Regions from separate parts of the Castellaniella sp. UC4447_H14 genome, predicted to be linked through region 1. Evidence: riboswitches for the same ligand, from Rfam matches in the RefSeq annotation. Region 1 holds a riboswitch; the other holds the start of a gene.
The links. A riboswitch is a leader RNA that binds a small molecule or an ion and turns the genes downstream of it on or off. The one in region 1 is predicted to bind thiamine pyrophosphate.
Positions count from the first base shown of each region.

Region 1 (5,526 bases):
TGCGGATAGATGGGCTCCACCGCCTTCACGAAGGCGGCGTGATCCACCGTGTTGACCTGCATGCCGTTTTTCTTCAGGGTTTCGACGCCATCCTTTTCCACATGGTCGACGTAGGCGCGCATGGCGACCACTGCGGCGTGCGCCGCATCCTTGAACTTCGTCTTGTCCGCATCCGACAGCCCGTCATACACCGAGGGCGAAATCATGATGAGCGCTGGCCCGTAGACGTGGGCCGTGAGCGAGAGATATTTCTGCAGTTGCCAGATCTTCACCGACACCAGCACCGAAAGGGGATTTTCCTGACCGTCGATGGTGCCCTGCTGCAGGGCCGTCGCGACCTCGGGCCAGGCCATCGGAGTGGCCAGCACGCCCAATTGGCGGAAAGCTGCGATGTGAATCGGGTTTTCCGTCGTACGGATCTTCAGCCCCTTGATGTCCGCCGGAGTCTTCACGGGCCGGACATTGTTGGTCAGATGGCGGAAGCCCTGCTCGCCCCAGGCCAGTGCCACCAGGCCGCGCTTGGGAAACTGCGCCAGCATGTCCTGGCCGATCTTGCCGTCCAGCACCTTGCGCGCATGCGCGAGGTCGCGAAACAGGAACGGGATGTCGAACACCCCAGTCTGCGGTACGAAATTCAGCGTCGCACCGGTGGAAACGATCGCCATGTCGATGGTGCCCAGCTGGAGGCCTTCGATGACCTCGCGCTCGCCGCCGAGCTGGCTGTTCGGAAACTGCTGGATCTTGAAGGCGGGGTCGCTGGCCGCCAGCGACTTGGCAAACGCCGCCGCCGCAACGCCATAGTGCGATGTCTCCGACAAGGCATAAGCCATCTTCAGCGTGGTCTGCGCCAGAACGGGCGTCGCCGCCGCGCCCACCAAGGCGGCGGCCGCCAGCCAACGAATCAATCCCGTTCCCCTTGCCATTTCGCAGTCTCCTTGTGACCTTTATAGCTTCCCGCTATGACGCGCGCCTGTTGAATCGACCAGGACGGTGCGCAAAAAGTTCGGAATATTCAAACACGATACGCGCCGCCCCGCAACGCGGAAAGCGGCGCAAATAGCCATCCGAGCCGGCCTTATAGGGTAATTCCGCATTGCAGCATGCGTGTTGCGAAAGCCACCCTTCGACACGGACGCTACACTAGTGTGCCGTCCGGTTTGCCGGTGCGCGCGAATGCGCCCGACGGCACACTAGAATAGCGGGGTTCCCTCCACTCTCTACGCACATCACGCAACCCTGAGCCGCAGAATCTCAGCCGCCTGATCCGGAACCGCCCCATGCCCGCCCATCATTTCATCGACAACACCCCCGTCCCGGCTTCCGACGGCCGGACGATTTCCGTGATCGATCCGGCCGACGGGCAGCCTTTCGACGAGCTGGCGCGCGGCTCGGCCGATGACGTGCATCGCGCCGTCGGGGCCGCACAGGCCGCCATGGGCCCGCACCTCAATGGCCCCTGGGCCGTGACCTCCGCCCGGGACCGGGGCCGTCTCCTGGCACGCTGGTGCCAGGCCGTCTTGCAGCACGCCGACACACTGGCAGAACTGGAGGGCCGCGACACCGGCAAGGCGCCGTCCACGTCCCGCAACGATGTCCTGGCGCTGGCGCGCTACCTCGAATACTACGCCGGGGCCTGCGACAAGCTGCACGGCGAAACCCTGCCCTACGAAACAGGTTACACGGTACTCACGATCCGCGAGCCGCACGGCGTCACCGGCCACATCATCCCGTGGAACTACCCCATGCAGATCTTCGGGCGCAGCGTGGGGGCGGCGCTTGCCGCCGGCAACGCCTGTGTCGTCAAGCCGGCCGAGGACGCCAGCCTCTCCACGCTGTACCTGGCCGAGCTGGCCGCGCAGGTCGGCTTCCCCGCCGGCGTATTGAACGTCGTCACGGGGTACGGCCACGAGGCCGGCGCGGCGCTGACGGCGCATCCGGGCATCGCGCACATTTCCTTTACGGGATCCACGGTCACGGGCCAACGGGTCGCCGAAGCCGCCGCCCGCCGCCACTGCCCGGTGACACTGGAACTCGGCGGGAAGTCGCCGCAGATCGTGTTCGAGGACGCTGACCTGGACGAGGCGCTCCCGGTCATCGTGAACGCGATCATCCAGAACAGCGGCCAGACCTGCTCGGCCGGCAGCCGCCTGCTCGTCCAGGAAAGCATCTACGAAACGTTCATTGCACGGATTGCGGAACGCTTCCGCGAGCTGCGCGCCGGCCCTCCTTCCCGTCATCCGGACCTGGGCCCGCTGGTGAACCGGAAACAGTTCGAGCGCGTTCGCCAGATGCTGAACGTGGCGCGCGAGGAGCGCCTGACGGAGGCCGCGCGCGGGCGCATCATGGAGGGGGCGCCGCCCACCGGCTACTACCAGGAAGCCGTGCTCTTTCGCGATGTACCGGCCGATAGCGCGCTGGCCCGCCAGGAGATCTTCGGTCCCGTGCTGGTCGCGCAGCCTTTTCGTGACGAGGCGCACGCGCTGGATCTGGCCAACGGCACCGAATACGGCCTGGTCGCAGGCGTCTGGACCCGCGATGGCGCGCGCCAGCTCAGGCTCGCCCGCCAGCTTCGCTGCGGCCAGGTCTTCGTGAACAATTACGGTGCCGGCGGCGGGGTGGAACTGCCTTTTGGCGGCGTCAAATCCAGCGGGTACGGAAGGGAAAAAGGCTTCGAAGCACTGCTTGGCTTCACCGTACTGAAAACCGTGGCGATCCACCACGGCTGAGACACTAGAGGAGGAAGCATGCGTCTACAGGACAAAGTCGCCATCGTGACAGGTGCCGGTTCGGGATTTGGCCGGGGCATTGCCGCAACATTCGCACGCGAAGGCGCCCGCGTCGTGGTGGCCGACATCAACGAAGCGGCCGGCCAGGAAACCGTGGCCCGCATCCAGGCCGCCGGCGGACGGGCCCATTTCGTCGCCGTCGACGTCGCGAACGCCGCGAGCATGGACGGGCTGCGCGACCAGACGCTGGCGCACTATTCCGCCCTGCACATCGTCGTCAACAACGCCGGCACCACGCACCGCAACCGCCCCATGCTGGAAGTCAGCGAGGCCGAATTCGACCGCATCTACGCGATCAACGTAAAAAGCATCTTCCTGAGCGCGCAAAGCTTCGTGCCGCATTTCCGGCGGCAGGGCGGCGGGGTCTTCGTCAACATCGCCTCCACCGCCGCGATCCGGCCGCGCCCCGGCCTGACCTGGTACAACGGCACCAAGGGCGCCGTGGTCACCACCAGCAAATCGATGGCGGCCGAGCTGGGCCCCGACCGCATCCGCGTCAACTGCGTGAATCCGGTGATCGGAGCCACCGGCCTGCTGGCGGACTTCATGGGACAGCCCGACACCCCCGAGAATCGCGCCACGTTCGTGGCCGGCATCCCGCTGGGACGCTTCTCCACGCCGGACGACGTGGCCAACGCCTGCCTGTACCTGGCTTCCGACGAGGCCACGTTCATCACGGGCGTTTGCCTGGAAGTGGACGGCGGCCGCTGCGTGTAGCCGGCCGTCCTTACCTGTCAAAACATAGACCGTCGCGCGAAAAAACCGGACTTCGCCTGCGTCGGGGTTCCGAGACCATGCGGGACGGCAGATCCGCGAATCTGCTAAAGTGCTCCCATGACATGGGGTGCTCCCTGCTCTTCCACCAACGGCCACATGGCCGGACAGCGATGACAGTGCGCTGAGAACAGACCCATCGAACCTGATCTGGTTAGCGCTAGCGTAGGAATTGTCATGGCTCTGGATTTGCCTGCTCTGCACGCGCGGCTGCGCGCCGCTGCGCCTCTCATTCAGAACATCACCAACACGGTCGTCCAGCAATTCAGCGCCAACGTGCTGCTGGCCGTTGGCGCCGCACCTGCGATGCTGGACCACGAGGCCGACGCCGGTCAGTTCGCCCGGCTGGCGGACGGCATCCTGATCAATTTAGGCACCGCCACGAGCCACCAGTTGCTCGCGGCCGACGCGGCCGTTCGTGTCGCCCGTCAACTCGGCAAACCCTGGGTGCTGGACCCCGTCAGCGTGGGCGTTATCGATTTTCGGACGACGCGCATCCAGCAAGCGGCCGAATGCCATCCCAGCGTGATCCGCGGCAATGCCTCGGAGATCGCCGCCCTGGCCGGCCAAGGCGCCGGCGGGCGCGGCGTGGACGCGACCGACGAGGTCGACGCGGTACTGGTCGCGGCAATGAGCCTCGCCCAATCCACGGGAGCGGTGGTGGCCGTCTCGGGCGCGCGCGATGCCATCGTCGAAGTCTCCGGCAGTACCGTGCGCCTGGCCCGCGTGGGTGGCGGCCACCCGCTCATGCCGCGCGTCATCGGCACTGGCTGTTCGCTGGGTTCGCTGACGGCGGCCTACCTGGCGGCCCAGCGGGCCGCAGACGGAACCCGGCTGGCCAGCGATTTCGAGGCCACGATCGCCGCGCACGCCCATTTCAAGCTCGCGGGCGAAGCAGCGGGCAAGATCGCCGCGGGTCCCGCCAGTTTTGCCGTGGGCTTCGTGGACGCGCTTTATGCCCTGCAATCCATCGACCTGACGCAAGCCGACGTGCATCTCGAGATCCGCGAGATGCCCGAGACCTGCGGCCTCTAGCACGATGCAGGACCCGATCCAGGCGGCCGACTTCACCTTCTTCTCGACGCTGGCCTCGGCCGGCAACCTGAGTGCGGCCGCACGCGAACTGGGCCTGACGCCGGCTGCCGTGAGCAAGCGGCTGTCCGCGATGGAGCGGCGCCTCGCGATCCCTCTCATCCGGCGGACCACGCGGCGCATGATGCTCACCCCGGAAGGCGAGGTCTACCTGGAACACGCCCGCCGCATCCTGGACGAAATCGACACACTGGGCGAACTGCTGGGCGGCGCGCGCAAACGCCCGACGGGGCTGCTGCGCGTCAATGCCACTCTCGGATTCGGCCGAAGCCATGTCGCGCCCATCATTTCGCAGTTCGTGTCGGCCTACCCCGGGGTTTCAGTGCGGCTCCAGTTGTCCGTGACGCCCCCGCCCCTGACCGACGATGCGTTCGACGTGTGCATCCGCTTCGGGGAGCCACCGGACGCCCGGGTGGTGGCCCGTCTATTGGTGGCCAACCGCCGCCTGCTGTGCGCCTCGCCCGGGTACCTGAAGCGGCACGGGGTGCCGCTCGTCCCCCATGACCTCATCCGCCACAACTGCATCGGAATCCGTCAGGGCGACCAGGCATACGGCGTGTGGCGTCTCTCCAGCGGGCGGGAAGCCACCCGCAAGACCGAGACGGTCCGCATCCACGGAAACCTCGCCACCAACGACGGGGAGATCGCCGTCAAATGGGCGCTGGACGGCCACGGCATCCTGATGCGGGCCGAGTGGGACATCCGGGAATACCTGGCCGACGGCCGCCTGCAAACCGTCTTGCCGAACTACACGACCCCCGACGCGGACATCTACGCGATCTACGCCCAGCGGTACAAGCTGTCCACGCGTGTGCGGACTTTCGTCGATTTCCTGGCGGCTGCGCTGAACCGCCTCGATTGACGCGCCGGCGGC
Region 1 is NZ_CM129666.1:2,218,394-2,223,919, forward strand. It holds gene ACVCMJ_RS10690 (TRAP transporter substrate-binding protein) at 1-923, opposite strand, end outside; gene ACVCMJ_RS10695 (aldehyde dehydrogenase family protein) at 1,278-2,726, shown strand; gene ACVCMJ_RS10700 (SDR family oxidoreductase) at 2,745-3,503, shown strand; TPP riboswitch at 3,617-3,750, shown strand; gene thiM (hydroxyethylthiazole kinase) at 3,738-4,595, shown strand; gene ACVCMJ_RS10710 (LysR family transcriptional regulator) at 4,600-5,514, shown strand.

Region 2 (5,526 bases), 530 kb from region 1:
GCCGGCCCGAGCATCGGGTACGGTCCGACGATGCGGTTGACCAGATTGATGAGCAACAGCGACAGGCCGAAGGTGACGACCACGGCGTATTCGTCTTTCATGAAGCGCCACGAGCCGTAGCCGGAGTACATCGGCCGCATGAGCAGCCGCTCCGTGGCCCAGCCGATGAAGGCGCCTGCGACGGCTGCGACGGGCAAGGCAAGCCAGGGCGACACGCCCAGCCCCACGGCAATGAGCGTATAGGTGTAGGCCCCGATCATGTAGAACTCGCCATGGGCGAAATTCACGATTTTCAGGATGCCGAAGATCATGGTCAATCCGACCGCCATGAGCGCGTAATACAGGCCGGTGATCAGCCCGGTGACGAGTAGGTCTAGCTGCAGCACGATAGGCGTCCTTTTCTCCGGCCCGGACGGCCGGGGACCGGGTGCATCGGCTCGCCCGCGAGGGGGCGGCCGGTGTCACGAGCTTAGTTGGCGGGCTGCTGGAGCTTGCTCACGTCGATCGGCTGGCCGGGCGCCTGGACGAGCACCGTTTTGGCAAGCGGCTGGTCGACAGCCGTGATCTGGTAGGTCACGTAGGGAATGTCCACCCATTGCTGGAAGGTGATCCCGGGTTTTTCGGAGAACTTGAATTCCCCGCGCACGCCCTTGAAAGTCCCGGTCTGCAGCGCCTTGATGATGGCCGCGTGATCGGTGGACTTGGCCATCTCGATGGCCTGTGCGATCACAAGGATCGAATCCGCCGCCTGGAAGGTCAGGCGGTTGGGCCCATGCTTGAACTGGTCTTCGTAGGCTTTGGCCACGTCCTTGCCGATTTGCGGCATGGGCATGCCGGGGTGGTACAGCCCGAAGGAGATCATGTATTTCCCGGCGTCCTTTACGTTCTGCCAGAAGTCGGGATAGTCGGAGATGCCCCCGCCGTCATAGAACCAGGTCTTCTTGCTGGGAGCAACCCCCTGCTGGTAGAGCTGGTTCATCATGATGTAGGCCGCCGGCGGCAAGGCCATGTTGGCGACCATATCCGGAGGATCGGCGCGCAACGCGAGGACGGTGGGCGTGAAATCCTTGCTGGCGCGGTCCAGCGTCAGGTACTTGTATTTGATGTTGGGAGAATGTTCTGCCAGCAGCTTGCCCAGCACCTTGGCCTGTCCGATCCCGTAGTCGGTGTTTTCAGCCAGGGCGACCACGCTCTTGACCTTCATGGCCGCAATGGTTTCGGCCATGGCGGTTGCAACGTGCGTGTTGTAATTGGCCGGATTGAAGACCTCCGGGTAGCCCTTGGTACGGATGTCGTCGGACCAGCAGTTGGTGTCGATGTAGGGAACCTTGTAGCGGTGCACGACTTCGATTTCAGCCAGACATACCGAACTCTGGTGCCCGCCTGCTATCGCCACGACCTTGTTCGTGGTGATGAGCTTTTCAACGGCGGCGCGTCCCTTTTCGGGGATGCCCTGATCGTCCTCGTAAAGAAGCTTCAGGGGACGGCCCAGAACGCCGCCCTTGTCGTTGATCATCTTGGCCATGATGTCAAGACCGTGCTTGACTTCCGTGCCCTGGACCACCGAACCGGGGGGCGATTGAGTGAGGCTCACACCGATCAGAATCGGATCCTGACTCGCTGCGTGGCCGACGCCGGAGAAGCCCAGCATGGCCGCCGCCGCGGTCGCCAAAACGAAGCGTAGCTGTCTCATCGAAATCCTCCTGGGGAAATCGGCCGGGAAATTATTGTGTATGTCCGGTCCGACTGGACATGCTAGTCTTGCGCTATTTCCCCGTCAATACATAGGGTTATGGGTGGAACGCCCACTATGCCCCGTTATCGTCAAGCAATCGCACCGACGCGCCCAGCGTGGCGAAATCGAACTCCCGCATCGAGCGGCGCAGCGGACGCATGATCAGGATCACGACGACTGGCACCAATGCCGCCGCCAGGAACGACTCCAGCAGATGCTCGGGCTTGGCGCCGGGCAGCGGGAACAGGGACAGGCCGGCGACCAGACCACAAAGGGTGCCAGCCATGGCGGCGAAGCCGTCATGACGCTTGCTGAACAGGCCGTAGAAAACGGGAAAAGCCGCTGCGGAACACAGCAGGTCGGCCAACAGGAACAGGTAAAGCACGCTGAACCCCTGCGCCGCGACCACCACGACGGGAATCGCCAGCACGAAGATCAACCCCCGCGCCAGGCGCATCATGGTGGCACTGCCCGCACCGGGCAGCAACCTGCCCAGGTCAACGGCAATGAGACTGGAGACGGCGCTGATGGCGGTGTCTGAACTGCTCATCACCAACCCGAGGCCCAGGGGGATCAAGAGCAGCGCAAGCCACAACGAGGCGTGCGGAATCAGTACGCTGAACAAGGCCACGGAACTGTCCCCGCCCGGCGCCAGGCCGATGAAGGCCAGTCCGAACAGGCCCATCAGGAAGATGAACGGCCCGACCATCAAGCCGCCCAGCAGGAAGCCGGTGCGCATGGTGCGCGAGTCGCGCGCGGCGTAGATTCGCTGCCAGTTGCCCTGGTGAAACAGGCCGGTCAGAAGGATGGCCACGAAAAAGGTGAAGCCGGCCTTCACCCCCGCCGGATCGCTCAGGTCCAGCAGCCGCGGGGCCCGGGCGCGCAATCCCTCGATCGTGGGCAGCGCCCCGCCCGCCGTGTACCAGCCCAATGCGACCAGGAACAGCAGCAGCGGCACGATGACGATCATATGCACCCGGTCGGTGAAAATCGACGCGCGCAGGCCGCCGTAAGAAGTGTATATGAGAGTGGCGCCGACGACGACGATGGCCGTGGCCCAGATGGGAACCGGCGCGAGTAGCCGAACCAGCTTGCCCACGGCGGTGACCTCGGCCGACATGGCGATGAACAGATAGAACACCATGATGAGCAGCGCCAGGCCGTACATGGGCCGGCCATAGCGGGCAATGAGGAATTCGGTCAGGGTGTGGCCGTTGGGGATCAGTTCGCGCATACGCCGCCCCAGCGGGATCATGGCAATGCGCGGCGACATGGCGCCCAGCGCGTACCCAATGATGGCCGCCAGCCCGCCCCACGTTGCGGCCTGTGCGGGGGCGAACAAAATCCACGCCCCCAAGGTCGAAGCCATCAGGGTCAAGATGGTGGCAACGGCGCTCTGGCTGTTGCGGGCCGTGATGTAGTCTTCCAGGCCTTTCTTGAAGCGCCGGGTATACAGAATGCCCGCGGCGGCATAGCCGAACGCACAAAGAAGCAGCCAGGAAATGGCCGTTGAAGTGCTGAGCATGGCAAAAGTCCTTCCCATCAGTGAATTGGCGGGAAGAACGCGCCCAAGGGCGCTCGCGCATGACGCGATTCCTTCCCTTCGCCGGCATTACCCGGATCAGGTTCTAAGGGTCAGCGCGGAATTGGCGCAATCTCAGCTCGCTATGAGCTCCCCCAGGACTGGCGTAAGACTAAAAGAGCCGGGCCCGACTGTCAACGACGTTCGCCGAGTCTGTGTGGTAAATTGCGCAATAGCGACACGGGGTGTCCCGACGACGTCGGGGCTGAGACGACACCCGTAGAACCTGATTCAGTTCATACTGGCGGAGGGATGTTCGCGACGGGGCACATCGTGCCCGCGGTTCGGCCTTTCGCCTGCCCTGCGAGAGACATCATGCCCGGACCCAAACAAGCTCTACCCCTGAACGAACAAACAGTCCTCGTCACCGGAGGCGCGCGTGGCTTGGGCGCGCACATCGTACAGGCTTTCCAGCGCGAAGGTGCGCGCGTGATCGTCAATTATTTCCGTAGTGCCGACGCAGCCGCCGCGCTGGCCGCGCAGGCTCCCGACCGCACACTCGCCGTCCAGGCCGACGTGCGCGATGCGGGCGCCGTGCAGGCCATGGTCGGCCAGGCGAGCCGGCGTTTCGGAACGCCGATCAGCACCGTCGTCAACAATGCCCTGCCCGATTTCCAGTTCAACGGCGACCAGCGCCCGCACGCCGACACGCTGTCGTGGGAAAACCTCAGCCAGCAGATGGAAGGCACCCTGCGCGGCGCCCTGAACACCGTCCAGGCGGTGCTGCCCGGCATGCGCGCCGCGGGCTTTGGCCGGGTGATCAACGTGGGCACCAACCTTTTTCAGAATCCGGTCGTACCCTATCACGACTACACAGCGGCCAAAGCGGCGCTGCTGGCCTTCACGCGCACGCTGTCGCACGACCTGGGGCCAGACGGCATCACCGTCAACATGGTCTCGGGCGGCCTGCTGCGCACGACCGACGCGTCCGCCGCCACGCCCGAGGCCGTGTTCGAACTCATCGCTGGCAGCACGCCCCTGCGGCGCGTCACCACCCCGACGGAATTCGCCGACGCGCTGCTGTTCTTCGCATCGCCCTGGTCGCGTTCCGTCACGGGACAGAACCTGGTGGTCGACGGCGGCCTGGTGCACAACTGAGCCGCAAGAGCACCATGCTGCACCTTAATCTCTTCATATTCGGCTGCGGACATCATCGGGCGGCCTGGCGCCATCCTGCCTCGGCTGTGGAACGCCTGGGCGACATCGGCTACTACGAAGAACTGGCACGCATCGCAGAACGCGGCAAGCTGGACGCGATCTTCTTCGCCGACGGCGCCTCGGTCAGCCACATCGAGGACGGACCGCGCTGGTATCTTGAGCCGCTGACCATGCTGGCGGCAATCAGCCGCGCAACCGAGCGCATCGGCCTGATCAGCACGGTTTCGAGCACCTTCTATACGCCGTTCCACGCGGCACGCCTGGTCGCTTCGCTGGACCATATCTCGGGCGGGCGCATGGGCTGGAACGTGGTGACGTCGATGTTCGACGCGGAGGCGCGCAATCACGGCTACGAAGCCATGCCCGATCACGCCTGGCGCTACGGCCGAGCAGAGGAATTCATCGACGTCGTGCTGCGGCTGTGGGACTCGTGGGCCGACGACGCGCTGTTGCTGGATCGCGCACAGGGCATCTACGGGGAAGCCGACCGAATCAGGCCCATCAATCACCACGGCACCCATTTTCTGGTGGACGGCCCGCTGACCGTGCCTCGTCCCCCGCAAGGCCATCCCGTCCTGTTCCAGGCAGGCGCGTCCGCCGAAGGGCGCGACCTGGCGGCCCGCCGCGCCGAAGCCATCTATGCGGTCGCCTACGATCTCCCGGCTGCCCAGTCCTACTACCGGGACATCAAGCGCCGCGTCTGGGAAGCCGGCCGGACGGAGCCGGTACCCATCATGCCCGGGCTGGTGGCATATGTGGCCTCGACGGAAGCGGAGGCCCGCGCCAAGCAGCGCGAGCTCGACGAGCTGCTGCCATCGGAGGCATCGCTCAGGCAACTGGGCATGTATCTGGGCCAGGACTGCGGGGACTGGGACCTGGACGCGCCCGTCCCGCCCCTCTCACCGCTGTCGGCGTTCGAAGGCCCGAAAGGCCGTTACGCCACGATCCTGCGCATCATCGAGGCCGAACGGCCCACCGTGCGCCAGCTACTGGGGCGGCTGGCCGCCGGCGGCGGACATTGCACCATGGTCGGCACACCCGAGCAGATCGC
Region 2 is NZ_CM129666.1:1,691,683-1,697,208, forward strand. It holds gene ACVCMJ_RS08120 (branched-chain amino acid ABC transporter permease) at 1-386, opposite strand, end outside; gene ACVCMJ_RS08125 (ABC transporter substrate-binding protein) at 470-1,693, opposite strand; gene ACVCMJ_RS08130 (sodium:solute symporter family transporter) at 1,809-3,260, opposite strand; TPP riboswitch at 3,317-3,424, opposite strand; TPP riboswitch at 3,489-3,587, shown strand; gene ACVCMJ_RS08135 (3-oxoacyl-ACP reductase) at 3,633-4,415, shown strand; gene ACVCMJ_RS08140 (LLM class flavin-dependent oxidoreductase) at 4,430-5,526, shown strand, end outside.
Region 2: another riboswitch for thiamine pyrophosphate. It lies ahead of ACVCMJ_RS08130 (sodium:solute symporter family transporter); the one in region 1 lies ahead of thiM (hydroxyethylthiazole kinase).